DNA from 2 places in the Actinacidiphila sp. bgisy145 genome. Region 2 is predicted to be linked to the other one. Evidence: riboswitches for the same ligand, from Rfam matches in the RefSeq annotation. Region 2 holds a riboswitch; the other holds the start of a gene.

Region 1 (14,201 bases), on a different contig from region 2:
AATCCTCAGCGGTCACGCGCAGCACCACCGGAGCACGGGCCACGTGTTCGTTCTACACGTGGAAGGTGCTCATCCACGATGATCACGCACAGATAAATTGCTCGCTCTCCGACACTTCCGGAGACAGCCACTCGGTGTACGTCGACTGGTGGCAGGACGGGTTCGGCCATGTGCACCTGCGGAACAGCAAGGGCAACGGTAGTACCATATCGGTGGTCGATGCTCGACAGAACGGAGACGGGTCGTTCGAAGACCTCTACTTCCGCGTCTGCCGAGATGTCCAGCTCGAACCGGACAACTGCTCGTCGACATACCACTGGAACATCCCCTGATAGCACTCCGGACCCGGCGGACATATGCTCGCCGGGTCCGGAGTTTCGGGGGCTCGGTCAGCGGGTGCCCGGCGTGACCGCCCGCGATGAACGTCCTTGGAGCCGCCCGTGTTGCGTGCAGACTCGCTGTATGTCGCCTACGGCGACGACCGTGCGCTGTCCGGTGCCTCACTGAACGTGCGGGACGGCGAGATGGTCGCCGTGGTGGGGAGCAGCGGTTCCGGGAAGTCCACACTGCTGCACTGCCTCGCGGGTATCGTCCGGCCCGACAAGGGCACGGTCGACCTGGACGGTTTCCGGATCGACCGGGCCGACGACGACCAGCTCAGCGCACTGCGCCAGACGAAGTTCGGGTTCGTCTTCCAGTTCGGTGAACTGGTCGCGGAGTTGAGCCTGTTGGAGAATGTCTCCTTGCCGTTGCGCTTCGCGGGCGTGGGACGCAGAGCAGCCGAACGCCGGGCCGCGGCGATGCTGGAGTCCCTTGGCATCGCCGCGCTGGGCGGCCGCCGCCCCGGGCAGGTGTCCGGCGGGCAGATGCAACGTGCGGCGGTGGCCCGAGCGCTCGTGCACCGACCCAGCGTGGTGTTCGCCGACGAACCCACCGGCGCACTGGACAGCCACAGCAGCCGAACCGTACTGACCGCTCTGCGGGAGCTGTCACGCGGCCAGGGCAGCGCGGTCCTCCTGGTCACCCACGACATGCGGGTGGCCGAGTCGGCCGACCGCGTCGTGCACGTAGCGGACGGCCAGGTCACCGCCGAGGAGACGAGCACCCGTTGAACGGTCTCGGCCTCGGCGTACGGCACGCAGTGCGAGGTGACAAGGAGACGTGGCTGCGCACCGGCCTCGCCGCTTTCGGCGTGGCAGTGGCCATGTTCGCCCTGCTGTGCACAGGCGCCGCGGCGCACATCGCCGTCACCCGGATCGACCGCACCGCGGCCATGGCGCCGACACGCGAAGGCACGGCGGCCGAGCCATACGTATGGACCCGTCAGGACACCGACCTTTGGCAGGGATCGCGAATCCGCCGTGTGCTGGTGGATCGCACCACCCCAGGGGGCGGACGCGTGATACCTCCGCCGGGCATGGGCCGGCTGCCTTCACCTTCCGACTGCGTCGTGTCGCCCGCCCTCGCGCGGCTGATGGAAACGCCGGGCGCCGACCAACTGCGCCGCCGCTACTGCGGCGGGCATCACACACTGATCGGTGACGCCGGACTGGGCAGTCCGGACGAACTGACCGCCTGGGTCGGCTACAGCCCGCTCCAGGGACGTGAAGGTGCGGTGCGCGCCTTCGGGTTCGGTGACGACGCGGTCGGCGGGAGGGTCGCGGACTCCCGGGTGCAGACGGTCTACACCACCACGGCTGCGGTGACCGCCCTGGTCTGCGTCCCGCTCGCCATCCTGGTGAGCGCCTGTGTGCGGGTCTCCTCGGAACGGCGGCACCGACGGATCGCCGCGCTGCGCCTCAGTGGTGCGACCCGCAGACAGGCCGGTGCCGTACTCACCGGCGAGGTGCTGTTCGTGTGCGCCCTGGGCGTCGCGGCCGGGTGGCTGTTCTTCCTCCCGGCCCGACTCCTGCCCGTTCCATGGCTGAGCTTCTTCCCGCACGACGCGCGGCCGGGAGCGTTCGGCATCGCTGCGACCCTGCTGCTGCCATTGGTCGGCGTGGGCATCGCGCGACGCGGCGCGGCCCGGGCGGTGGCGGCCCCGTACGCGGTCCGGCGCGCCGCCGAACCGCGGCCCTTGCGATGGCGTGCCGCACTGCCGCTGGTCGGCGGGCTGCTCATCCTTGTCGGGTTGACGCTCCATCACCAGGGCGGTTCCGGTGGCGACCAGACACTGCCGCTCGCGCTGCTCTATCTCAGCATGGTGTTGAGCCTGCTCGGAGTGCCACTGGCGCTGCCCCTCGCGGTACGGGGGGTGGCATCGACGCGGGGCCGCCGCACCCGCCGGTTGTCGCTCCAACTGGCGGGCCGCCGACTTGAGCGCGGCTTCGGCGACACCGCGCGGGCCTCCGCGGCTCTCGTGGTGGGGATGGTGGCTCTGTCCACCGCCGGGCTGCTGCTGTCGACGTACGACCACGCGGCCACCGATTTCCTGGTCCGGACGCTGCGCACTCCGGCGGGGAAGGCCGTGACGGTGGAGCAGCCGTCTGCGGCAGTGGCACGGCTGCCCTTCGGTTCGCTGCCCGGCGTGCGCGGTGCGGTGCCGCTACGTACCTACCAGGAACCGGCCGCCGGACCGGGTGAGGTCCCGTCACCTGTCTCCGTACTGGTGGCCGACTGTGCCCAGTTGAAAGTGATCTGGCCGGACGCACTGCGGCACTGCCCGAGCGGTCCGTTCCGGCTGGCCGCACCGGACCGCCCGTCGCTCGCGGCCGCCGGGCAGCGCGTCACCATGCTCTACGCGGCCGATCCCGCCGCGGCCGGGCCGCGGGTGACGCTGACAGTTCCCGCGCGGACCCTGGTGCTTCCCGACGTGGACGGTGCGGCGGCCTTCACCGCCGACGTGGTGGTCCCACCCGGCAGTCCCGCCCTCGCCGGGCTGCCCCTGCCGCGCCCTGCCGCGACGCTCGTCCTCACCGACGGCGGGTCGGCCACGGAGGCAGCCGTACGATCGCGGGTGCTGGCCGCCGACCCCGCCGCGTCGCTGGACAGCACGGCGGCCCAACTCGCCGCATCGAAAGCGGGCTTGGCGCCGTACCGCATCGTCACGCTGGCGGTGGCCGCGGTGATCGGGGTGCTGTTGCTGGTCACTCTCGTGGTCACCGGGTGTGATGCAGCGGTGGGGCGACGCCGGGCAACGGCGGCGTTGGTGGTGACGGGCGCGGACACCGCCGTGCTGAGGCGCGCGCAGCTGTGGTACCTGAACCTGCCGATGGCTCTCGGGTGCGGGCTGGCGGTCGGGGTGGACCTCCTGCTGAACGCGGCCTTCGACCGGATCACCACGGGCCACGTCGGGGCGCACCCGGCCGCGCTGCTGGTGCTGGGGGGCGTCGCGGTCGCGGGCATGCTTGCCGCGGCGCCCTCGGCGCTGCTGATGACCGGGCGGCGGCCGGACCCGGGGCTGCTGCGGGCGGAGTGACCCTGCACGTCAGGCGGGTTGGCCGATGTTGGCGCGGACCCAGTCGACGACCTCGCCCGTGGAGGTGCCGGGGGTGAAGATCGCGGCCACGCCGAGTTCGGTGAGCGGCGGGATGTCGGCGTCGGGGATGATGCCGCCGCCGAAGACCTTGATGTCGGCCGCGTCGCGCTCGCGCAGCAGCTCGACCACCCTGGCGAAGAGCGTCATGTGGGCGCCGGAGAGGATGGAGAGCCCGATCGCGTCGGCATCCTCCTGGATCGCGGTGTCCACCACCTGCTCGGGCGTCTGGTGCAGCCCGGTGTAGATGACCTCCATGCCCGCGTCGCGCAGGGCACGCGCGATCACCTTGGCGCCGCGGTCATGCCCGTCGAGCCCGGGCTTGGCGACCACCACGCGGATCTGTCCGGACACTCCCATTCGCTGCCTCCCTCACCATGGGACGCGGGCCGTACCGCGTAAACGAACGTTAGCGCCCGCGCGCCGCGCCCGACAGTTTTACGGGAGGCGGCGAGGGGGAAATCACACAGTGGGACACATTCACGACCAGGGCCGGGGCTGCCCGCGGTGGCCGGCGAGGGACACGCCGGGAGCCGGGGGGACGCCCGGCTCGTCCTTCGGGAGCCGCAGCCAGGGTGTCGTGCCGCCGCGTGTCGAGCCGCAGGGCGCGGCGGCACGGCGCCCGCTCCGGCTCCCGCTGAGGGCACCCGGTTCGACGACGACCCGGGCGCCGCGACGGGAGGTGGGCCATGGCCGCCCAGTCCTCGGAAAGCGAGCCGGACCCGGGGCCGACACCCCGCGACGCCCCGGACGACGGCCGGCGGGACCGTATCCCCGGTCACGCGCTGTGGGGACGGCACGGCGCCGAGCTGGCCAAGGTCGCCGCCATCGACCTCGCCCTGTTCGCCGGGCACCTGCTGCTCTATCCCACCGGGATGCTCCCCGAGCGCGCCGCGCAGGGCGCCCCGCCCGCGGAGCGCGAGGGGCACGGGCAGCCCCCGGTCCTGCTGCTGCACGGCTTCGTGGACAACCGCTCGGCCTTCGCCCTGCTGCGCCGCTCGCTGCTGCGGCACGGCTGGACCCGGGTCCAGGCGCTCAACTACTCCCCGCTGACCGGCGACATCCGCACCGCGGCCGCGATGCTCGGCCCGCACATCGAGCGGGTCTGCGCGGAGAACGGGCACGAGCGGGTGGACATCGTGGGCCACAGCCTGGGCGGCCTGGTCGCCCGCTACTACATCCAGCGGCTGGGCGGCGACGCCCGGGTGCGGACCCTGGTCACCATGGGCACCCCGCACTCCGGCACCCGCGCGGTGCCCGCCTTGGCGCCCCACCCGCTGGCCCGCCAGATGCGGCCCGGCTCGCCCGTGCTGGCGGAGCTGGCGGCCCCCGCGCCGGGCTGCCGGACCCGGTTCGCGGCGTTCTGGAGCGACCTCGACGAGTTCATGATCCCCGTCGAGTCGGCGCGCCTCGAACACCCGGACCTGTCCGTGGACAACATCCAGGTCCGCGGGATCGGCCATCTGGCCCTGCCGGTGCACGGCTCGGTGGCCGCGGAGGTCAGGCGGGCCCTGTCCGGACCGGGCCCGCTGCCCGCCGCCATCGACGCCGCATAACGGACACATAACGGTCGAATACCAACCGAACACCGGGCAAGGCGGGCGCCAGGTCGGGCCGGAAGATTGTCCGCGGCCGGTGCGGAGGGCTACAGTCGCCGCTAATTCTCCTGCTGCCTAGGCGAAAGAGAAGCTGGCGGTGAACCCACGTCCTCCGTCGGAGTACGACTCCGGCCACGACGCCCACGCGTACGACGCCTACTCCTCGGGTTCCTACCCGACTGTCGGCACCACATACGCGGATGACACGACCGACAGCTACAGCTACGCCCCCATCCCGCAGCAGGCCGCGCCGTACGACCAGCAGTACGCCTACGGCTACGACCCGGACGCGGCGCAGCAGGCCCCCTCCGGCGGCTACGACCCGTACGCGTACGGCTACAACGGCCACAGCGGCTACGACCCGAACGGGTACGACACCGGGACCTACGCCGTCGGCGGCTACGACACCGGCGCCCACCCGGTCTACGACCCGTACGCCGCCCCGGCCACCGGCACCGCCTACTACGACACGGGCAGCTACGACACCACCGCCTGGCAGACCGCCCAGCAGCCGGCCTACCCGCAGCAGCAGGAGTGGGACTCCGGGGCCTACCCGGTCCACGACGGCTACGGCTACGGCTACGACAGCGGCGGCGACACCGGGATCTACGAGCAGGTGACCGCGCCCTTCGCGGCCCCCGAGGCCCCCGAGGCGTACGAGGCGCCCGCCGGCCCCACCGCCGGCGGCTACGGCACCGGCTTCGACGCGCCTGCCGCCGCGCCCGGTTCGGCCGCCGCCACCGCGGCCGTGGGCGCGACCACCACCATGACGGCTACCCGCGGCACCCCGACGGTCAGCAGCGCTGCCCCGGCCCCCGACGACACCGAACTGCTCGGCGCGGACCTCGCGTTCGACCTGCCCGCCGACGAGGCGCCGGTACGGCACGACTTCACCGCCGACGAGGTGCCCACCGCCCGCAGCCGCCGCCGCAAGCCGGCCCGCCGCTCGGCGCTGCTGACCGTCGGGGTGCCGTCGGTGGCCGTGATGGGCGTCGCGGCGGTCGGCGCGGCGGCGTACGGCGGGGTCGGCGTGGGCCACGACGCGTCGAAGACGACCGCCGACGCGGCCACCGGCAAGGCGCCGACCACCCAGCTGGACCGGCAGTTGAGCGGGGTGAGCCGGGACGCCGACGACTTCGCCACCCGCGCCAGCCGCTCCCAGGAGCGGGTGGACCTCGCGGACCGGCAGGCGGCGGCGAAGAAGGCCGCGGAGGAGGCGGCCGCCCGCAAGGAGGCGCTGCGGCCGAAGTACGTGCTGCCGGTCAAGCAGAAGGGCCTGAGCGCCTACTTCGGGCAGTCCGGCGAGCACTGGATGGCGCTGCACACCGGCATCGACTTCCCGGTGCAGGTCGGCACGCCGGTGATGGCCGTGACCGACGGCACCGTGCGCACCCAGTGGAACAGCTCCTACGGCAACATGGCGATCGTCACCGCGCCGGACGGCACCGAGACCTGGTACTGCCACCTGAGCAGCACGAAGATCCGGTCCGGCAAGGTCAAGGCCGGGACGGTGATCGCCTACTCGGGCAACACCGGCAACACCACCGGGCCGCACCTCCACCTGGAGGTCCGGCCGGGCGGCGGGTCCCCGATCGACCCGCTGCCCTGGCTGCTCTCCCACGGCCTCGACCCGCGGTAGCCGCGCGCCCCCGGCCCCCGGCCTGGTCCGCCGGGGCGACCCGCTACAGCTTCTCGACCGGGGCGTAGCGCAGCAGGAGCTGCTTGGGCCGCTCGTCGCCGAAGTCGATGGTGGCCTTCTCGTCGCCGGGGCGCCCGGTCACGGCGATGACGGTGCCGAGCCCGAACTGGTCGTGGGTGACGCGGTCGCCGACCGACAGGGAGATCACCGGGCGGTCGCCGGCGGAGCGGCGCGTGGCGAAGCCGCCGGTGCCCGAGCGCCCGCGGGCGGTGACGGAGGACGCGGCGGACGCCGCCGCCCTGGAGCCGCTGCCGCCGCCCGAGCCGGCGGACTGGGGCCGCCCAGTGCGCTTCCACTCTATGAGCGCGTCGGGGATCTCCTCCAGGAAGCGGGAGGGCGGGTTGTAGGAGGGCTGCCCCCAGGCGCTGCGCATCATCGACCGGGTGACGTAGAGCCGGTTGCGGGCGCGGGTGATGCCGACATAGGCCAGCCGCCGCTCCTCCTCCAGCTCCTTGACCTGCCCGAGGGCGCGCATGTGCGGGAAGACCCCGTCCTCCATGCCGGTCAGGAACACCACCGGGAACTCCAGGCCCTTGGCGGTGTGCAGCGTCATCAGGGTGATCACGCCGCCGGTGTCCTCCTCACCGTCGGGCGAGTCGGGGATCTGGTCGGAGTCGGCGACGAGCGCGACGCGCTCCAGGAACTCGGCGAGCGACCCGCTCTCCTCGCCCTCCCGCTCCTGCTCGAACTCCAGGGCGACGGCGGCGAGCTCCTGGAGGTTCTCCACCCGGGTCTCGTCCTGCGGGTCGGTGGACGCCTGCAACTCGGCGAGGTAGCCGGTGCGTTCCAGCACCGCTTCCAGGACGACGGCCGGGCCCGCCCCGGACTCCACGACGGTGCGCAGCTCGTCCATGAGCGTGTTGAACCGCTTGACCGCGTTGGCCGAGCGCGCGGCCATGCCGTACGCCTCGTCGACGCGCCGCAGCGCCTGCGGGAAGGAGATGCCCTCGCGTCGGCCGAGCGCGTCGATCATCGCCTCGGCGCGCTCGCCGATGCCGCGCTTGGGCACGTTGAGGATGCGGCGCAGCGGCACGGCGTCCTCGGGGTTGGCGAGCACCCGCAGGTAGGCCAGCACGTCGCGGACCTCGCGGCGCTCGTAGAAGCGGACGCCGCCGACGACCTTGTAGGGCAGGCCGACCCGGATGAAGACCTCCTCGAAGACCCGGGACTGGGCGTTGGTGCGGTAGAAGACGGCGACGTCGCCGGGGCGGGCGTCGCCGGCGTCGGTGAGCCGGTCGATCTCCTCGGCGACGTACTGCGCCTCGTCGTGCTCCTGGTCGGCGACGTAGCCGGTGATGACGGGGCCCTCGCCGGACTGCGTCCACAGGTTCTTCGCGCGGCGCCCGGCGTTGCGCTCGATGACGGCGTTGGCCGCGCTGAGGATGTTCTGGGTGGAGCGGTAGTTCTGCTCCAGCAGGATGGTGCGGGCCTGCGGGTAGTCCTCCTCGAACTGGAGGATGTTGCGGATCGTGGCGCCGCGGAAGGCGTAGATCGACTGGTCGGCGTCGCCGACGACGCACAGCTCGGCCATGGGCGTGGCGGGGGCGCCGTCCGCGGGCTCGGCGCCGGTGCCGACGAGTTCGCGGACCAGGGTGTACTGGGCGTGGTTGGTGTCCTGGTACTCGTCGACGAGGACATGCCGGAAGCGCCGCCGGTAGTGCTCGGCGACGTCGGGGAACGCCTGGAGCAGGTTGACGGTGGTCATGATGATGTCGTCGAAGTCCAGCGCGTTCGCGTCGCGCAGCCTGGCCTGGTACATCGCGTACGCCTCGGCGAGCTTGCGCTCGAAGGGATTCTCGGCGCGCGCGGCGAACGTCTCGTGGTCGACCAGTTCGTTCTTCAGGTTGGAGACCTGGGCGCTGAACGACTTGGGCGGGAACTGCTTGGGGTCGAGGTCCAGGTCCCGGCAGACCAGGGCCATCAGCCGGCGCGCGTCGGTGGCGTCGTAGATCGAGAACGACGAGGTGAAGCCGAGGGTCTTGGACTCGCGGCGCAGGATGCGCACGCAGGCGCTGTGGAAGGTCGAGACCCACATCGCGTTTGCGCGCGGCCCGACCAGCTCCTCGACCCGCTCCTTCATCTCGCCCGCGGCCTTGTTGGTGAAGGTGATGGCGAGGATGGAGCCGGGGTGCACGTCGCGGGCGGCGAGCAGGTGGGCGATGCGGTGGGTGAGCACGCGGGTCTTGCCGGAGCCGGCGCCGGCGACGATGAGCAGCGGCCCGCCGTGGTGCTCCACGGCCGCCCGCTGCTGTTCGTTGAGCCCCGCGACGAGCTGCGCGGGGTCGAGCACGGGGCGCGGCGCGCCGTTGCGGTAGTGCGCGTCGTGTGCCGGCGGGTCGTCGTACCGCCCCTGGAACAGGTCGTGCGGGACCTCCTCGCCGCCGGGGCCGTCGTCCGGTGGCGGGGGCTGCTCGCTGTCGGCGGGCCCGTGGGCCGCGTCCAGACCGTCCAGGAAGCTGTCGTCAAAGAGGCTGCTCATCGCCTCCCGAGTCTAGGGCCGACCGCCGACAGCTCAGGCCGGTCCGCGGAAGTCGCCGCGCGGACTCCCCCGGCTCAGCCTCAGCGCGGCCCCACCACACCGCAGGCGCACAGCGAATGCAGGCCGTACGCACAGGAAACTCCTCGCCCGGGTAGCCCGCTCGCCACGCTGGGTGACGCCGGCGAGGCTTCGGCAAAAGATTACGAAAAGGTATCGACCCTTATCGGACATCGCCCTTCCCAGCCGTGCCGGGCTTTGGCTAGCGTGCCGCACCAGCCGGAACCGGCAGCGTCCGAGAGGAGTCCGTCCGCCATGGCGACGCACCGTAAGGCCCGTACCGCGCTCCTGAGCACCCCCGGCCCGCGCGCGGCCGTGGGGATCACCACCGCCGCGCTGGCCACCGTCACGCTGCTCAGCGAGAGCGCGAGCGCCACCCCCGCGCCCGCGAAGCCCGCGCAGCCGTCGATCAGCGAGGTCAAGAAGCAGGTCGACGCCCTCAACCAGCAGGCGGAGGCGGCGACCCAGAAGTACGACCAGGCGCAGGAGCAGACCACCTCGCAGAACGCGAAGGTCAACAAGCTGCTCGCGCAGGTCGCCCAGAAGACGCAGAAGCTCAACGACTCGCGGCGCGTGCTGGGCGAGTTCGCGGCGGCGCAGTACCGCAGCGGCGGCGACATGAGCACCAGCCGCTACCTGCTGTCGGACAACCCGCAGGACCTCGCCGCCGAGATCCACCTCACGGACGTGATGGGCAAGCGCGAGCGGGCCGCGGTCGTCTCCTACCAGACCCAGCAGGTCGCCGTCACCCAGCAGCGGGTCGAGGCGGCCAAGAGCCTGGCCACGCTGACGGCCAAGCAGAGCGAGCTGAAGTCCGCCAAGCAGGAGGTGCAGACGAAGCTCGGCGCGGCGCAGAAGCTGCTCAACAGCCTCACCGCGCAGGAGAAGAAGCGGCTGGCGGAGCTCCAGGCGAAGCAGGAGGCCGAGGCGAAGAAGAAGGCGGAGCAGATCGCCGCCCAGGAGAAGGCGAAGCAGGCGCAGGCCGCGAAGGCCGCCGCCACCGCGTCCGCCACCACGTCCACGTCCACGTCCTCCTCGACGGCCGCCGAGCAGGCCATCGCCTTCGCCCGCAAGCAGCTCGGCAAGCCGTACGTGTGGGGCGCCACCGGCCCGGACTCCTACGACTGCTCGGGGTTGACCCAGGCCGCCTACAAGGCCGCGGGCGTCACCCTGCCGCGCACCACCTACGACCAGGTGAACGTGGGCACCCGGGTCTCGGAGTCCGACCTCCAACCCGGCGACCTGGTCTTCTTCGACGACGACGAGCACGTCGGGCTCTACATCGGCGGCGGCGAGATGATCCACGCCCCGCACACCGGCACCGTGGTGAAGATCGCGCCCATCACCGAGATGACCTTCTATGCGGCCGTCCGCCCGTAATAGGGGCGCGTCGGCCGTCTCGTCCGGGTCGCCACCGCATGACCCGGATGTCCGATCAGCAAGTCCGCAAAACCCAAGGTCACAGAGCGATTTCGGTCACATTGCGATCCAAACTCCCCGAGATCCGCTGAAGTTGACTACGGTAACCCGCTAGGTGGTCCGCCTCCCGTCGGCGAAGGTCCGGCAGCGCATCACCTCCGCCTAATCCGGCCGGCGCCGGAACCGGGGACCCAGAGGCACTTTGGGGTGAATCGGGGCAGACGCGACCCGCGTCCGCACCGTAGGGCGACCTTCCCCGCCCGAACCCGTCAGCTAACCCGGTCGGCGGTCCACGGAAGGAGTCGCCTCCTTGGCGTCGCACCGCAAGCCGCGTACCCCGCTCCTCGCGTCGACCGGCACCCGGGCCGCCGTCGGTCTCACCACCGCGGCCATCGCATCGGTCACCCTCCTGAGCGAGACGGCGAGCGCGGCCCCCGCGAAGCCCTCGCAGCCGTCGATCAGCCAGGTCAAGAAGCAGGTCGACACGCTCAACCAGCAGGCCGAGGTCGCCACGCAGAAGTACGACCAGGCCAAGGAGCAGACGGCGACCCAGCGCGCCAAGACCAACCAACTGCTGGCCCAGGTCGCCGACAAGACCGAGCAGATGAACGAGTCCCGGCGCGTGCTGGGGCAGTTCGCCGCCGAGCAGTACCGCACCGGCGGCTTCGGTGCCACCACGCAGCTGCTCTTCTCCGACGACCCGGAGAGCTTCCTGTCGCAGAACCACCTGCTGGACCGGCTGACCGCCACGCAGGAGCAGGCGCTCCAGAAGTTCAAGATCCAGCAGGAGCAGGCGTCGGTCCAGCGCGCCCAGGCCACCGCGAGCCTGAAGAAGCTGACGTCCTCGCAGACCACGCTCGCCACGCAGAAGAAGAGCGTGCAGACGAAGCTGGCCGCCGCGCAGAAGCTGCTCAACAGCCTCACCGCGGAGCAGAAGAAGAAGCTCGCCGCGCTCCAGCAGCCGAAGACGACGACTTCCTCCTCGTCGTCGTCCTCGTCGTCCTCCAGCACCACCCCCACGTACACCGGCACCGCGACCGGCCGCGCCGCCACCGCGATCCAGTTCGCGCTGGCGCAGCAGGGCAAGCCGTACGTCTACGGAGCCACCGGCCCCGGTTCGTACGACTGCTCGGGCCTGACCCAGGCCGCCTACAAGGCCGCCGGGATCAGCCTCGGGCGCACCACCTGGGACCAGGCCAAGCAGGGCACCGCGGTCTCCGAGGCCGATCTGCGCCCGGGCGACCTGGTGTTCTTCTACTCCGGCCTCAGCCACGTCGGGATCTACATCGGCAACGGCAACATCGTGCACGCCCCGCACACGGGCGCCACGGTCGAGGTCGCCCCGCTGAGCTGGATGCCGTTCGCCACGGCCCGCCGCATCGTCTGACGCGCCCCGAGCCCGTTCACCCCCGTCTTCGTCGCGGTGCTCAGGTCCAGAGCACCGCGATGAAGATGTTGACGACGGTCAGGCCGCCGACCGCGCCGAACAGGGCCGTCTCCACCTTCTCGTCGTCGCGCTTGACGTAGACCAGCGCGAGGATCACCAGCAGCACGGCCAGCTTGACGCCGATCTTGACGTTGCTGATGTGCCGGTCATCGGCGTGCGCCAGACCGACCAGGGCGACGCCGGTCACCAGCATCGTGCACGCGCCGTAGAGCATGCCGGGCACGAAGCGCGGCTCGGCGCGGCCGGGGCCCAGCACCTTGAGTTGGGTGAGGAAGCCGCCCAGCAGCGCCGCGATGCCGATGATGTGCAGCCCGACGAAGACATTGATGAGGGTGTCCATGCGCCGGACCCTACGGCGCGCATAGCAGCCGGCGGCGGGCGGGGTGCCCGATGGCGGGGTTCGGTCGCCGGGCGCCGGGATGCGGGCAGCGCGCCCGTCGCAACCGGGCCGCATCCGGTCGGCCGCGACGAATTGCGGGCAGTCCCGGACAGCGGGGCGGGGCGGGGCCGGGTGAAGGCTTAGCGTCGTCGGCAGGTGGTCGGTTCCCATCGCCGTCGGTCCGCCCGCGGCGCGGCCACCTCCGCCGAGCCCGGCGGCGCCGCGTCCCCCCGTGCGCGGTGCTGCCGGGCCTCCTCGACGAAGGAGCGGCGGCGCCCGGCCCGGCGCGGCTCGGCTCGGCGCGACGCAGGGGGTGGTCCGGCTCAGCGCAGGGTGACCCGGCTGGGGCCGTTGAAGGGGGCCAGGGACAGCACGGTCGCCGGGGTACGCAGGCCGTCGTGGTCGGCGAAGAGCGCGCGGACCTCGGCGAAGGACACCTCGCCGCTGGTGACGCGGGCCGCGATGTCGTACAGGTCGCGGAGCCCGGCGGGCAGTCCGGTGCCGCCGGCGCACTCCGGGTCGGCCTCAGAGCCGGGGCCCCACACGTCCCACAGCAGGGTCTCCACCTTGTTGAGGGCGGCCAGGTCGAGCCGGATGTCGCCCGCCACGAACCGCTCCCCCACCATCGGCCCCTGCGGCAGGTGGAGCCCGAAGGACAGCGGGTCCGCGGTCCCGGCGCGGATCTGCCGCCACGCCTCGCCCGCGACGAGGAAGCGGTCCCGCGGCACGTCGGTCGCCTCGAACGGCATCGGGTACCACGCGGGGTCGGCGATCTGCGCGTCGGCCAGCAGCCAGCCGCGCTCGTCGTCCCAGTACTCGGTGACGACGTGGTCGAAGTGGAAGCCGTCGGTGCCGAAGTAGTCGGCGAACCCGGAGCGCAGCCGCGCCGGAATGCCGACGTGGCGCAGCAGCGACACGTGCAGCAGCGTGAAGTCCCGGCAGATCCCCACGAACCGGTCGGCCAGGTCGCGCCCCTTGCGCAGCGGCGCCCCGTCCCGGCTGACCACCAGCCGCAGGATGTCGTCCACGTAGCGGGTCTCCGCGTCGTCCCGCATCCGGTCCTCGGCGATCGGCACCCCGAACTGGCCGCCCTCCACGCGGTGGACCATCACCTCCCGCACCACCCGGGCGAGTTCGCCGACGTCCCGGGGCAGGTCGGCGTACCAGCCGACGAGTTCGCCCGGGTCGGAGAAGACGCTCTGCGCGGTGTAGAAGGCGGCTTCCGCCGGCGCGATCCGGTGTGCGGTCATGACGAAGCCCCCTGCTTGACCTTGCCCTTGGGACAGCCCCCATTGTGGTCGCACCGGCCCCACCGGGCCACCCCCGCCGACCCGCGGCCCTGTCCCCGGCCCGGTCCCGCCCCGCGCGGTGACTGGAAGGAGAACTGTATGACCACGAGCGGAGCGCCGCTGCTGACCATCGGGGCGTTCGCCGCGGCGGCCCGGCTGTCGGCGAAGGCCCTGCGGCTGTACGACGACCTCGGGCTGCTCACCCCGGCCCGGGTGGACCCCGCCACCGGATACCGGTTCTACGCGCCCGAGCAGCTCGAACGGGCCCGGCTGGTGGCGTGGTTGCGGCGGATCGGCATGCCGCTGGCCCGCATCCGGCGGGTCTGCGCGTGCGCCACGAACGCGGCGGCCGCGCAGGA
Region 2 (14,201 bases):
GAGGTGAACCGCAGTGAACAGAGAACACCGCGGGCCGAACGAGAAGCTCGGCACCCTTCTCGCCATGGCGGGCATCAGCAACGCCGGACTCGCGCGCAGGGTCAACGACCTTGGCGCACAACGCGGTTTGACGCTTCGCTACGACAAGACGTCGGTGGCCCGCTGGGTCACCAAGGGCATGGTGCCGCAGGGCGCCGCACCCCACCTGATAGCCGCCGCGATCGGCAGCAAACTCGGCCGTCCCGTGCCGCTGCACGAGATAGGTCTCGCCGACGCCGACCCGGCGCCGGAGGTCGGCCTCGCCTTCCCCCGGGACGTCGGGGAGGCGGTGAAATCAGCCACCGATCTGTGGCGACTCGACCTCGCCGGACGGCGCGGCCCGGGCGGCGGCGGCATCTGGCAGAGCCTGGCCGGATCTTTCGCAGTGAGCGCTTACGTCACCCCCGCCTCGCGCTGGCTGATCACCCCCGCCGACGCCACCGTGGCCCGCGACGCGCCCGCCCCCGGCATGGCGCACGTCGGCCACGCCGACGTCACCAAACTCCGCGAGGCCGCCGACGACGCGCGCCGCTGGGACTCCAAGTACGGCGGCGGCGACTGGCGTTCGGGCATGGTGCCGGAGTGCCTGCGGGTGGAGGCCGCCCCGCTGCTGCTCGGCTCCTACAGCGACGACGTGGGCCGCGCGCTGTTCGGCGCCACCGCCGAACTCACCCGGCTGGCCGGGTGGATGGCCTTCGACACCGGTCAGCAGGAGGCCGCGCAGCGGTACTACATCCAGGCGCTGCGGCTGGCCCGCGCCGCCGCGGACGTCCCGCTCGGCGGCTACGTCCTGGCGTCGATGTCCCTCCAGGCGACCTACCGCAACTTCTCCGACGAGGGCGTGGACCTCGCGCAGGCCGCCCTGGAGCGCAACCGGGGCCTGGCCACCGCCCGCACCATGAGCTTCTTCCACCTGGTGGAGGCCCGCGCGCACGCCAAGGCCGGCGAGGCCGCGGCCTGCGGCGCCTCCCTGTCGGCGGCCGAAGCGCTGCTGGAGCGCGCCCGCACCGGCGACGCCGACCCCAGCTGGCTCGGCTTCTACTCCTACGACCGGCTCGCCGCCGACGCCGCCGAGTGCTACCGCGACCTGCGCCTGCCCCGCCAGGTGCAGCGCTTCACCGAACAGGCGCTGGCCAAGCCGACCGAGGAGTTCGTCCGCTCGCACGGGCTGCGCCTGGTGGTCTCCGCGGTCGCCGAGCTGGAGTCGGGCAACCTCGACGCGTGCTGCGCGGCGGGCGTCAAGGCGGTCGAGGTGGCGGGCCGGATCTCCTCCGCGCGCACCACGGAGTACGTCCGCGACCTCCTGCACCGCCTGGAGCCGTACAACGACGACCCCCAGGTGCTCGACCTGCGCGAGCGGGCCCGCCCGCTGCTGGCGGCCCCCGCGTAGGCGGGCGCGCCCGGGAGCAGGGCCGTACCCGCGCGCCGTATCGGGCGTGTCCGCAAGGTCACGCCCGTACGGCACGCCGCCGCGCCCTGCCGCCGCCGTAGAATCGACGGCATTGTGCCGACGCCCACCACCTCCTCCGCCCCTGCTCCCGCGCCCGCCGTGAAGTTCCCGGCCGGGCCCGCGCCCGACCCCGCCGGGTCCCGCGGCGAGCACCGCATCCGCAGCTTCCACGCGCGGCGCGGCCGGCTCACCAAGGCGCAGGAGGCGGCGATCGAACGGCACTGGGCGCGCTGGGGCGTGGAGCTGGACGGCACCGCGCTGGACCTGGCCGCGCTGTTCCCCGCGCCCGGCGGCGGGCGGCTGCCGGTCGTCGTGGAGATCGGCTTCGGCATGGGCGACGCCACCGCCGCGATGGCCGCCGCCGACCCCGGCACCGGCATCCTCGCCGTCGACGTGCACACCCCCGGCCAGGGCAACCTGCTCGCGCTCGCCGACCGCGACGGCCTGACCAACGTGCGGGTGGCCAACGGCGACGCGATCGTGCTGCTGCGCGACATGCTGCCGCCCGCCAGCCTGGACGGGCTGCGGGTGTACTTCCCCGACCCGTGGCCCAAGGCCAAGCACCACAAGCGGCGGCTGATCCAGCCGGACTTCCTCGCCCTGGCCACCCCGCTGCTGCGGCCCGGCGCGGTGGTGCACTGCGCCACCGACTGGGAGCCGTACGCGGAGCAGATGCTCCAGGTGCTGAACGACGCCCAGGGCCTGGCGAACCGGTACGGCGACACCTTCGCGCCGCGGCCGTCCTTCCGCCCCCTGACGAAGTTCGAACGGACCGGCCTGGCCAAGGGCCACGTGGTGCGCGACCTGCTCTTCGTACGGGTCTGAGGCCGCCGCCGGAGCAGGTTGTCCCGCACTCTCGCGCGGCCCCGGCCCACCCCCGTACTGTCGTCATGGTGACGACACATTCGTACCCTTCCGCGCCGGACGCCCCCCTCGGGGACGACGCGCCGCAGGAGCCCACCACGGCGCACTACGGGCCGCGGCGCGCCTTCTGGGAGAGCCGGGCGGTACGGACGGGTGCGCTGTTCACCGCGCTCGCGGTGTGCGGGGTGGTGATCCTGGCGGTGCTGCGGCACCACATCGGCACCGAGCCCTTCCTGGTGGGCATGGCGCTGGCGCTGCTGCCGGTGCCGCTGATCGTCTGGGCCTACCTGTGGTTCGACCATGTGGCGCCCAGCCCCTGGCAGAACGTCGTGTTCGCCTTCTCCTGGGGTGCCTGCGCCGCCACGCTGGTGGCGATCTTCGCCAACGAGTACGGGGCGAAGCTGCTGGCCTCGGCGTTCTCCGCGACGCCCTCGCAGTCCGACCAGTGGGGGGCGACGTTCGTCGCGCCGCTGGTCGAGGAGACCGCCAAGGGCAGCGCGCTGCTGCTGCTCTTCCTCTTCCGGCGGCGGCACATCGAGTCGCTGCTCGACGGGATCGTGCTCGCCGGGCTGACCGCGACCGGCTTCGCCTTCACCGAGAACATCCTCTACCTCGGCAACGCCTTCGACCAGGACAAGGCGCTGGGCGACGGCGGGATCGGCACCACGGTGGCGACCTTCGTGGTCCGGGTGCTGATGACGCCGTTCGCCCACCCGCTGTTCACGTCGATGACCGGGATCGGCTTCGCGCTGGCGGCCACCCTGCGCCCGGGGCTGCACTGGCGCTGGCGGTGGGTGCCGCCGCTGTGCGGCTGGCTGCTGGCGATGGTGCTGCACGGCACCTGGAACGGCAGTTCCTCCCTGTCCCCGCTCGGCTTCCTGACGGTGTACGTGTCGGTGATGGTGCCGGTGTTCGGGCTGGTGCTGTGGCTGGCGTTCTGGGCCCGCTCCAACGAACTGCGGACGGTCCGCCGCGCCCTGCCGCCGTACGCCGCCGCGGGCTGGCTCGCGGTCGGCGAGCCGAACGCGCTGGGCACCATGCGGATTCGGGCGGAGGCCAGGCGCGAGGCGAAGCGGCTGGTGGGCGAGCAGGCGGCGCGGGCGGTCCGCGACTACACGGCGTTCGCCACGCACCTGGCGTTCCTGCGGGCGGCCGCCGAACGGGGCGCCCCCGAAGCGGACTTCGCCGCGCGCGAGGCCGAACTGCTGTCCCACCTGTGGCACCGCAGGGCGCTCGCCCAGCCGGCCCTGGCGCACGCGGTGGCGCTCGACGAGCCGCCGGCCCGCCGGATGCCGCCGCCGCTCCCGTACGGGCCGCAGGGGCCGTACGGGCCGCAGGCCGCCTACGGCTACCCCGCCGCGTACGGGGCACAGTACGGGGCCCCGTACGCGCCGCCGTACGTCCCGCCGCCGCGCGCCGCGTGGGAGCCGCCGCAGCCGCACGTCCCACCGCCCTACGGCGCCCCGCCGCCCTACGGTCCTCCTCCGTCGTACGGTCCCCCGCCGCACCCGCCCAAGCACCTGTAGGGGCGCGCCGGAACCGCGGTGCGCGCGGGGCGCACACCGTATCCCCCGCTTTGCACCCGGCGTACTCTTTGGGGGGATTGATTTCCTGGACGGATTCGGCCTGGAAATCCAGTGATGCTGCTGTAACACTCTGTGCCTGATGGGTCGGTTCCCGACCCGTGGGGGCTCGTACGCGTCGGGGGACGCCGGTTCGGCGCGCGCGGCGGGCCACGGAGATCGGGCGGCGATGGATTCCGAACAACCGGTGGGCGGGCCCGTGTCGGGCCCCGGCGCGGGCAGGACGGCGGGCGCGGCGGGCGCGGACCCCGCCGCGGACCGGTGGGCCGACGGTCTGCCGGAGCAGCACCAGGTGGCGGTCGACCGGTTCCCGGGGCCGCACGCCGGGGAGTTGGTGCTGCGGGACCTGGCGGCCGCGACGCACGCGTACGCGGACACCCTGCACCGTGATCCGCCGCCGCTCGATCCGCCGGAACTCCAGTGGCGGCTGGCCGCGGACGCGGCGCTGGCCCGGCGCGGGGTCCGGGTCCGGGCGGTGTACCCGCGCGCGTCCCTGCACGAGCCGGCCCTCGCCCGCTTCCTCCAGGCGCTGTCCGACGCGGGCGTCACCGTACGGGTGATCGACCATGTGGCGCACGACCTGCTGATCTTCGACCGGCACACGGTCTGCCTGCCCTCCCACGACCGGCCCGTGCGGCAGGACGCGCGCCGGCGGGCCGCGGCGCCGGCCGCCCCCGGACACGTACCCCGGACGTCCGTCCCCCGCCCAACCGCCTTACCGGGCCCGGCCCCCGGGTACCCCGCGCCCCAACCGGCCGACCCGGACGAGCCGTCGCTGCTGCGCATCCAAGGCGACGCCCTCGTCCGCTCCTTCACCGCCATCCACGAGTCGTACTGGCAGCGCGCCACTCCGCTGCCGCTCGCCGGGGCCGGTCTGCGGCACGCGCCGCTCGGCGCGCTGGAGCGGGCGGTGATCCGGCTGATGACCAACGGCTACGGAGACGACCGCATCGCCCGCAAACTGGGCATCGAGCGCCATGAGGTGGAGGACGTGATGGCCGCGCTGATGGAACGCCTGGGCGCCGGGAGCCGTTTCGAGGTCGGCTACAAACTGGCCCGCGCGCTGGACCCCTCCGAGCTGTCGCCCGGGCGCGGATGACGCCGGCCGGCACCCGCGCCCGCCGCTCCGCCGTTCCGCCGACCCGCCGCTCGACCGACTCGCCGCACAGCCGCACCGGCCCCGCCCCGCCCCGACCCGACCCGAAGGACGCACCGTTGACCGACCGCCAGGCCATGCGGACGCTGCTCTCCCGGGCCCGCGCCCGGCAGGACCCGGCCGCGCTGGGGCTGTCGCCGCGCGCCGAACCGCGCGGCCGCAAGGTCGCGGGGCTGACCCACGAGCACATGACGCGGCTGCTGGGCTGGCCGGAGCACAAGTACGGCTACGTGGAGCGCGGCCGGCTCGCCACCATCGACACCGGGCTGCTCGAACCGATCGCCCGGATACTGCGGCTGACCGAACAGGAGTGGGAGGCGCTGGTGTTCTACGCGACCGGCGCGCCGCCCGCCTTCCCGCTCGACCCGGAGGTCGGCCGCTCCGTGCCCCGGCCGTGGCGGCGGGTGCTGGCCGCCACCCACGACATCGCGTACATCAGCGACGCCGCCTGGGACCTGGTCGCGTACAACACGGCGTTCACCCGGCTGTTCACGCCGCACGGCGTGCCGCGCAACGTGATGCGCTGGATGCTGCTCGCCCCGGTCGCGCGGGATCACGTCCTCACCGACTGGGAGAACAGCTGGCTGCCTCTGCTGGTACCGCAGTTGCGGGCCCGCGCCGCCGCCCGGCCGACCGACCGGACGCTGACGCGGCTGGTCGCGGACATCCGGCGCGACCCGGTGGTGGGCCCGCGCTACGACTCCCCCACCACGGAGTACCTCCAGCCGCGGGCCGAGGGCTCCCGGCCGCTGCACCACCCGGAACTCGGCCCGGGCTGGGCGACGTTGTGCGCCGCGGAGCCGTTCGGGGTGCCCGGGGGGCGGCTGATGTTCGTGCTGTTCGACCAGGGCGAGCGGCCGGCGCCGCAGGAGCCGATGTACGCCCCGGCGCCCGGCCCGGTGGACGCCGCCGAGGCCCGGGGCGGCCCGGCCCCCCGGCCGCCCGCCGCGGACCGCGCGGGCCACCCCCCTGACCACCGCCTTCCACCGGACCAGCAGACTGGGACCCCATGAGCATCGAACCACCCAGCCGCCTTGAGGCGTTGACGCCCGCGGTCCACCTGTGGCTGCCCGACGGGCACGACACCTGGGGCCTGGCCAACTGCGTGCTGATCACCGACCGGGACAGCGCGCTGCTGGTCGACACCCCGTACACCGCCGACCTGACCCGCCATCTGGCCACGCTGGCTGACGAGGTGCTGCCGGCCGGCACCCGGATCACCACTGTCGTCAACACCCACGGCAACGGCGACCACTCCTACGGCAACGGGCTGTTCACGGCGGCCGGTGCCGAGGTCATCAGCACCGAGGCCACCACCGCCCACCTGTGCAAGGAGCCGAGCCCGGCCCAACTCGCCCGGCTCGTCGCGGACTGCGACCCGGCCACGCCGCTCGGGGCCTACCTGAAGCGGCACTTCGCCCGCTACGGCGACTTCGGGGTGAGTGAGGCGGTGCCGCCGACCCGCACCTTCAGCGGCCGGCTGGACCTCGAAGTCGGCGGATTGGCAGTCGAGTTGATCGAGGTGGGGCCCGCGCACACGGTCGGCGACCTCATCGTCAACCTGCCCGGCGAGGGCGTGGTCTGCGCCGGCGACGTCATCTTCTGCGAGGACCACCCGGTGCACTGGGCCGGGCCGCTCACCGAGGTGCACCGCGCGGTGCAGCGCATCCTGGCCTGCGACCCGCGCGTGGTCGTGCCCGGCCACGGCCCCGTCATGACGCCCGCGGACGTCTCCGCGTACGCGGACTACCTGCTGCGGGTGCGCGACCGCGTCCACGCCGGGCACGCGGCCGGGCAGACCGTCGAGCAGACCGCCGCCGAGCTCATAGCCGCGGAGACCAACCCGCGGTGGGGCCTGACCGAGCGGCTGGCGATCCTCACGGCCGTGGAGTACCGCGTCCTGGACGGGGACTCCTCCCCGGCCGACCTGATCCCGCTGGTCGACCTCGCCGCGCACTACGCCCCGACGGCCGACCCCACCGCCGCCGCCTCGCCCGTCGCCTGACGGACCCGGCGCCGCCCCTCCCCCGCCCCGGGGCCCGGCCGCTCGTCCGCGCGGAACGACCGACGGCCCCGGCGCCGGGGGGGTGGTCGCCAGGGCCGCCGGGGCGGTGGGGTGCGATGGGTCGTCAGAGGGGTGCGGGAGCGGCGCACGGCGTACGGCGGGGGCGCCGTCCGTGCGGGGGCCGGGCGCCCAAGTCGCCCGGCGGTACTAGATGGTGACGTCGTGGGCGCGCAGCCAGGGCAGCGGGTCGACGGGGGCGCCGCCGTCCGGGCGGACCTCCAGGTGGAGGTGCGGCGCGGGCACGTTGCCGGTCGCGCCGACCCGGCCGATGGTGTCGCCGGTGGTGACCCGGCCATCGGTGACGACCATGGTCGACAGGTGGCAGTAGCGCAGTTCGGTGCCGTCGTCGAGGGTCAGGACCACCCGGTAGCCATCGCTGCCGGCCCAGCCCGCGGAGGTGACGGTGCCGCCGTGCACGGCGTGCACGGGGGTGCCGGTCGGCGCGGTGAAGTCCTGCCCGTTGTGGAGGTTGGCCCACGGGTCGGCCTCGCCGAAGGCGGCGCCGAGCGTGGCGCAGGCGACGGGCTTGATGTAGGAGGCCGCGAGCCGGGCGAGCCGCTCGGCCTCGGCGCGGGCCGCCGCGGCGGCCTCCTCGCGGGCCTTCTCCTCGGCGGCCGCCTTCGCGGCGGCGACCTGCTCGCGCACCTTGCGCTCGGCGGCCTCCCGGGCGGCCTGCGCGGCCGCGGCCTGCTCTGCGGCCTCGCGCTCGACGCGGGCGACGGCCTCGCGTTGGGCGGCGACCTGGCCGAGGAGGCGGGCGCACAGGGCGGCGCCGGGGTCGGTGGGGGCGGCCGGTTCGGCGACTTCGGCGGCTTCGGCGGCTTCGGCGGGCTCGACGAACGCGGCGGGCGCGGTCGCGGGCTCCGCCTCGGCGGCGGGCTCCGGGTCGCGGACGGTCTCCACGGCAGGCTCCGCGGTCGGCTCCGCAACCGGCCGCGGCAGTATGGACGTCGAGTCGGCGCCGGCCAGCACGGTCGGGTCGTACACGGGCATCCCGGCGAGCGGGGCACCGGCGGGGGCGGCGTCCGGCAGCGGGTACGGCGCCGGGCGCGCCGCGGAGTCGGCGGCGGGCGCGGGGGCCAGCCCGGCGGCGCCGACACTGGCGTAGGCCGCGAACGCGGGGGTGGGGGCCGGGGCGGTCATCGCGGCGGAAGTCCCGTTCGCCGCGGCGGCGTTGGCGCGCTGGCGGGGGAAGTGGAAGTCGTCCCGCTCCTGGCCGGCGAGGTCGCCGTCGAGCCGGGCATGGGCGTAGGCAAGCTGGTCGGACGCCACGACGGGCGCTCTCCTTTCCTTCCCTCTCGCCTACCGGGTTAGCTGACGGGTTCGGAGGAAGAAGGTCTCCTACGGGCCTGACTACTGCCCGATTCACCCCATTTTCTCGGGTCCCCGGTTCCCGCGGACGGGATTCGGCAAGCGCGCGGTCCGCCGTCCTGGCGGCGGCGGTGACGACCGCGCTGCGTTATCGAACGTTAATAGAGCCGGAGTCGTTTTCCAAGCCGTATCAGAGAGTTGGGCATAGGAACAAAACAGTCAGGGTATAGAGAGAGCAGGCAAATCGGTCAGTCGATGTGGCCGTGAAGTGATGTGAGCGTGCATCAGTCGTTATCGGTGCGGGGAAGAGGGCTGGGACATGGTGGCTACGGTGTGTGAGTGGGCGAACTCGGCGCGCAGGCGGCCGGGCGGGGCCGCGCGGCGGGTCCGCCAGTGGCATGGACCTCTGCCATTGCGCGAAGCGCTTGGCAGGTCGCGGCGCCGGACCCCAGGATGGGCGGGCCGGTACTTGTCATGGACCCGACCGTTTCGAACGTCCCGACCGCTTCGCGACCTCTCAGGGAGCCCGCCATGGAACGCCCCAGCAGTCCCCGACTCCCCCACACCCGCCGGTCGTTACTCCGCGGCGGCCTCGCGCTCGGCACCGCCGCCGGTGCCGCGCTCGCGGGCGGGCTGTGGACCGGCAGCGGCCGGGCCGCCGCGGCCGGCGCCGTCGACTACCCCGGCGCCACCTGGGCACCGGCCAGCACCGCCAACTACACGGCATCCAACCGCCCCACCACCTATGCGATCGACATGGTCGTCATCCACGTCACCCAGGAGACCTTCGCCGACACCATCACCCTCTTCCAGGACCCGGCCCACGCCGCCACCGCGCACTACGTGGTGCGCTCCGCCGACGGCGCCATCGACCAGTGCGTCCGGGAGCACGACGTCGCCTGGCACGCGGGCAACTGGTCGTACAACACCCGCAGCATCGGCATCGAGCACGAGGGCTGGGTCGACGACGCGTCCTGGTTCACCGACGCGATGTACCACGCTTCCGCAGCGCTCACCGCCGAGATCTGCGACAAGTACGGCATCCCCAAGGACCGGCAGCACATCATCGGCCATGTCGAGGTGCCGGGCACCGACCACACCGACCCGGGGCCCAACTGGGACTGGGTGCGCTACATCCGCCTGGTGAACGGCGGCTGAGCCGCGGCGGGCACCGGCGGCCCGCCCGCGCCCGCCCGCGCCGACCCGCGCCCTCACACCCGGCTGCCCGAGGCTGTGCAGGGGGCGTAACCGGCCGCGCTTCGCGGGTGTGACCGCGGCGAAACGGGCCTTTCGTACGGTGCGACGGTCAGCCGTACCCGAGAGGGGAGCCGCGTGCCCGCGACCGTGCCCGCCACCGCGACCGCGCCGGTGCCCGCGCCCCCGCCCGTGTCCCTACCCCTGCCCGAGCCACGGTCCGGACCCCGGCCGGAACTCCTGCCCGGCGCCGAGCAGCGGGCGGAGGGCGACGGGCGGGTGCGTACGGTGTGCGCGTACTGCGGGGTGGGCTGCGGCATGGTGCTCCAGGTGGCCGCCGGGCCCGACGGGCGGCGCGGCGTGGTCAAGGTCTCCGGCGACAAGGACCACCCGGCGAACTTCGGCCGGCTGTGCACCAAGGGCGCCACGACCGCGGACATGCTCGCCGCGCCCGGCCGGCTGACCACCGCCCTGGTCCGGGCCGAGCGCGGCGGCCCGGCCGCCCCGGTGCCGGTCGCCGACGCGGTGGCGGAGACCGCCGCGCGGCTGCGGGCGATCATCGACGAGCACGGCCCGGACGCGGTCGCCTTCTACGTCTCGGGCCAGATGAGCCTGGAGGCGCAGTACCTGGCGAACAAGCTCGCCAAGGGCTTCGTGCGCACCAACCAGATCGAGTCCAACTCCCGCCTGTGCATGGCCAGCGCGGGCAGCGGCTACAAGCTGTCGCTGGGCGCCGACGGGCCGCCCGGGTCCTACCGGGACTTCGAGCACGCCGACGTGTTCCTGGTGATCGGCTCCAACATGGCCGACTGCCACCCGATCCTCTTCCTTCGGATGATGGACCGGGTCAAGGCGGGCGCCAAGCTGATCGTGGTCGACCCGCGGCGGACCGCCACCGCGGCGAAGGCCGACGTCTTCCTCCAACTGCGCCCGGGCACCGACCTCGCGCTGCTCAACGGACTGCTCCACCTGCTGGTCGAGGCCGGCCGCACCGACCCGGAGTTCATCGCCGCGCACACCGAGGGGTGGGCGGCGATGCCGGAGCTGCTGGCCGACTACCCGCCGGCGGCCGTCGCGGAGCTGACCGGGGTCGCCGAGGCGGACCTGCGCGCTGCCGCCGGGCTGATCGGTGACGCGCGGGAGTGGATGAGCTGCTGGACGATGGGGCTCAACCAGTCCACCCACGGCACCTGGAACACCAACGCCCTGGTCAACCTGCACCTGGCCACCGGCGCGATCTGCCGCCCGGGCAGCGGTCCGTTCTCGCTGACTGGCCAGCCCAACGCGATGGGCGGCCGCGAGATGGGCTACATGGGCCCGGGGCTGCCCGGGCAGCGCTCGGTGCTGGTCGACGAGGACCGGGCCGCCGCCGAGGAGCTGTGGGGCCTGCCGCCCGGCACGATCCGCGCGGACGGCGCCGGCGGCGGCACCGTGGAGATGTTCCGGCGGATGGCGGCCGGGCAGATCAAGGCGTGCTGGATCATCTGCACCAACCCGGTGGCCTCCGTCGCCAACCGGACGACCGTCGTCGAGGGCCTGGCGGCGGCCGAACTCGTCGTCGTGCAGGACGTGTTCGCCGACACCGAGACCACCGCGCACGCCGACGTGGTGCTGCCGGGCGCGATGTGGACCGAGACCGAAGGGGTGCTGGTCAACAGCGAGCGCAACCTCACGCTGGCCCGGCCCGCGCTCGACCCGCCCGGCGAGTCGACCGCGGACTGGCGGCTGATCGCGGACATCGCCTGCGCGATGGGGTACGCCGACGCCTTCACCTACACCGGCGCCGAGCAGGTCTTCGAGGAACTCAAGGGCGCCTGGAACCCCAAAACCGGCTACGACCTGCGCGGGGTCAGCTACGAGCGGCTGCGCGGCACCCCCGTGCAGTGGCCGGCCGCGGACCCGGACGGGCCCGACCGCAATCCGATCCGGTACACCGGGCCGGACGGGCCGAGCTTCCCCACCGCGAGCGGCCGCGCCGCCTTCTTCCCCCGCCCGCACCTGCCGCCCGCCGAACTCCCCGACGACGACTACCCGTTCGCGCTCAACACCGGACGGCTCCCGCACCAGTGGCACACCCTCACCAAGACCGGGCGGGTGGCCAAGCTGAACCGGCTCAACCCGGCGCCGTTCGTGGAGCTGCACCCCGCCGACGCGGACCGGCTCGGCATCGCCGACGGCGACACGGTCGAGGTCGCCTCCCGGCGCGGCCGGGCGCTGCTGCCCGCGGTGGTCACCGACCGGGTACTGCCCGGCTGCTGCTTCGCGCCCTTCCACTGGAACGACCTGTTCGGCAAGGACCTGAGCGTCAACGCGGTGACCAATGACGCCGTCGACCCGATCTCCTTCCAGCCGGAGTTCAAGGTGTGCGCGGTGGCCCTGGCGAAGGTGGCCGCGGCGGTCGGGGAGACCGCGGAAGGCGGGGGCGTTGCGGAAGGCGGGGATCTCGGGGCTGCCGGTGCTGCCGGGGAGGCCCCGGCTCTCGCGGAGGCCCCGGCCCCGGCGCTGGACGCACCCGCCGCCGTACCCGCCGTCGCGGCGCCTGCTGTTGCGGCACCCGCCGGACTCGCCGGTGCCGTCGGCCTGTTCGGCCTCACCGATCCGCCGCCCGTGCTCGGCGCGGACGAACGGCAGTACCTCGTCGGGTTCCTGGCCGGGCTGGAGTCCGGTGCTCCCGGGGTGCCGGTGCTGCCCCCGGACGCGCCGTTCCGGCCCGCCCACGCGCGCTGGGTCAACGGCGTCCTCGCAGGCATGTACTCGCGCGCGCCGGAGGCACCGCAACCGCACCCCCCGTACCGGCCGGACAAGCAGTCCGGGCAGGGCCCCGCCGCGACGGCGCCGCCCGACCGGCCCGTGCCGCCCCCCGTACGCGATGTCGTGGTGCTGTGGGCCTCGCAGACCGGCACCGCCGAGGACTTCGCGGCCGGTGTCGTGGAGCGCTTGGCGGGCGCGGGCCACCGTCCCGCCCTGGCCGGCATGGACACCACCGACCCCCGCACCCTGCCGGACACCGCCGACCTGCTGCTCATCACCAGCACCTACGGCCACGGCGACGCGCCCGACAACGGCGCCGGCTTCTGGGACGCGCTCACCGCCTCCGACGCGCCCCGCCTGGAGGGCCGCCGCTACGCCGTACTGGCCTTCGGCGACTCCTCCTACGACGACTTCTGCGGCCACGGGCGGCGGTTGGACCACCGGCTGGGCGAACTCGGCGCCGTACGGCTGGCACCCCGCACCGACTGCGAGCCCGACTACGAGGACACGGCCGGGGCGTGGCTGGAGGGAATGCTCACGACCCTGGGGCAGACGCCCGCCGCACCGCCCGCGCCCGTATTCCCGCCCGCACCCGCGCCCGCCGCACCGCCCGCCTCCGCACGGCCGCCCGCGGCCCCGCCCGGCGTCTCCGGGGCGCCCGGCGCGGCCCGCACCGCCCCCGCCCGCGCCGCGCGGCCCGTGACCGCGCTGCTGACCGGCAACCGCCTGCTCAGCGGCCCGGGTGCGACCAAGGAGGTGCGGCGCTTCACGTTCGACACCCGCGCGTGCGAGGTGCCGCTCGGCTACGAAGCCGGGGACGCGCTCAGCGTCACCCCCGTCAACTCCCCCGACCTCGTGGCGGAATGGCTCGCCGTGACGGGGCTGGACGGCGCCACCGCCGTGGACGTGGCCGGCGGGGGGACCGTCTCGCTGCCCTTCGGCGAGGCGCTGCACCGCCACTTCGACATCACCCGCATCACCCCGGCCCTGCTCCGCTTCGTCGCCGAGCGCACCGGTGACCGCCGGCTGCGCGACATGCTCCGCGCCGACGGCAACGACCGGCTCGCCCAGTGGAGTTGGGGCCGCCAGGCGGTCGACGTGCTCGCCGAGTACACGGTGTCCGCGACCGCCCAGGAGTGGGCCGGCGTCCTCCACCGGCTCCAGCCGCGCCAGTACTCGATCTCCTCCAGCCCGCTCACCGACCCGCACGAGGTCGCGCTGACCGTGGCGGTGGTCCGCTACGACAGCCCGCGCGGCCGGGCCCGGCAGGGCGTGTGCTCGCCCTTCCTCGCCGACGCCGCCGAACGCGCCGAGGTGCCCGTCGCGTTGCGCCGCGCCCCGAACTTCCGGCCGCCTGCCGACCCGGCCGCCCCGATGGTGATGATCGGCCCCGGCACCGGCGTCGCGCCCTTCGTCGGCTTCCTGGACGAGCGCCGCGCCCGCGGCGACCGCGGCCCGAACTGGCTGTTCTTCGGCGAGCGGAACCGCGCGACGGACTTCTACTACGAGGCGGAGTTGACCGCCCACCTCGACGGCGGCACCCTCGCCCGCCTCGACACCGCCTTCTCCCGCGACCAGCGCGCGAAGGTCTACGTCCAGGACCGGATGCGCGAGCACGGCTCCCGCCTGTGGCGCTGGCTCCAGGACGGCGCCCACCTCTATGTCTGCGGCGACGCGGCCCGCATGGCCAAGGACGTCGACCGCGCGCTGCGCGACGTCGCCGCCGTGCACGGCGCCCTGGACCGCGACGCGGCCGACGCGTACGTCAAGCGGCTCGCGGCGGAGAAG

The links. A riboswitch is a leader RNA that binds a small molecule or an ion and turns the genes downstream of it on or off. The one in region 2 is predicted to bind cyclic di-AMP.
Region 1: linked by a shared signal. The riboswitch ahead of AC3ERT_RS11165 (C40 family peptidase) and the one ahead of AC3ERT_RS29060 (M23 family metallopeptidase) in region 2 are both predicted to bind cyclic di-AMP.

What each region holds. Positions count from the first base shown of each region.
Region 1 is NZ_JBYIRL010000010.1:11,392-25,592, forward strand. It holds gene AC3ERT_RS11125 (hypothetical protein) at 1-332, shown strand, start outside; gene AC3ERT_RS11130 (ABC transporter ATP-binding protein) at 441-1,112, shown strand; gene AC3ERT_RS11135 (FtsX-like permease family protein) at 1,451-3,418, shown strand; gene icmB (coenzyme B12-dependent isobutyryl CoA mutase small subunit) at 3,428-3,835, opposite strand; gene AC3ERT_RS11145 (esterase/lipase family protein) at 4,165-5,031, shown strand; gene AC3ERT_RS11150 (M23 family metallopeptidase) at 5,171-6,712, shown strand; gene pcrA (DNA helicase PcrA) at 6,756-9,251, opposite strand; gene AC3ERT_RS11160 (C40 family peptidase) at 9,564-10,688, shown strand; cyclic di-AMP (ydaO/yuaA leader) riboswitch at 10,877-11,030, shown strand; gene AC3ERT_RS11165 (C40 family peptidase) at 11,038-12,114, shown strand; gene AC3ERT_RS11170 (hypothetical protein) at 12,155-12,514, opposite strand; gene AC3ERT_RS11175 (transglutaminase-like domain-containing protein) at 12,877-13,803, opposite strand; gene AC3ERT_RS11180 (MerR family transcriptional regulator) at 13,942-14,201, shown strand, end outside.
Region 2 is NZ_JBYIRL010000039.1:36,728-50,928, forward strand. It holds gene AC3ERT_RS29030 (NsdA family TPR-like regulatory protein) at 14-1,429, shown strand; gene trmB (tRNA (guanosine(46)-N7)-methyltransferase TrmB) at 1,541-2,314, shown strand; gene AC3ERT_RS29040 (PrsW family intramembrane metalloprotease) at 2,380-3,879, shown strand; gene AC3ERT_RS29045 (helix-turn-helix transcriptional regulator) at 4,106-5,035, shown strand; gene AC3ERT_RS29050 (helix-turn-helix transcriptional regulator) at 5,152-6,105, shown strand; gene AC3ERT_RS29055 (MBL fold metallo-hydrolase) at 6,102-7,097, shown strand; gene AC3ERT_RS29060 (M23 family metallopeptidase) at 7,305-8,429, opposite strand; cyclic di-AMP (ydaO/yuaA leader) riboswitch at 8,442-8,579, opposite strand; gene AC3ERT_RS29065 (N-acetylmuramoyl-L-alanine amidase) at 9,000-9,626, shown strand; gene AC3ERT_RS29070 (bifunctional nitrate reductase/sulfite reductase flavoprotein subunit alpha) at 9,981-14,201, shown strand, end outside.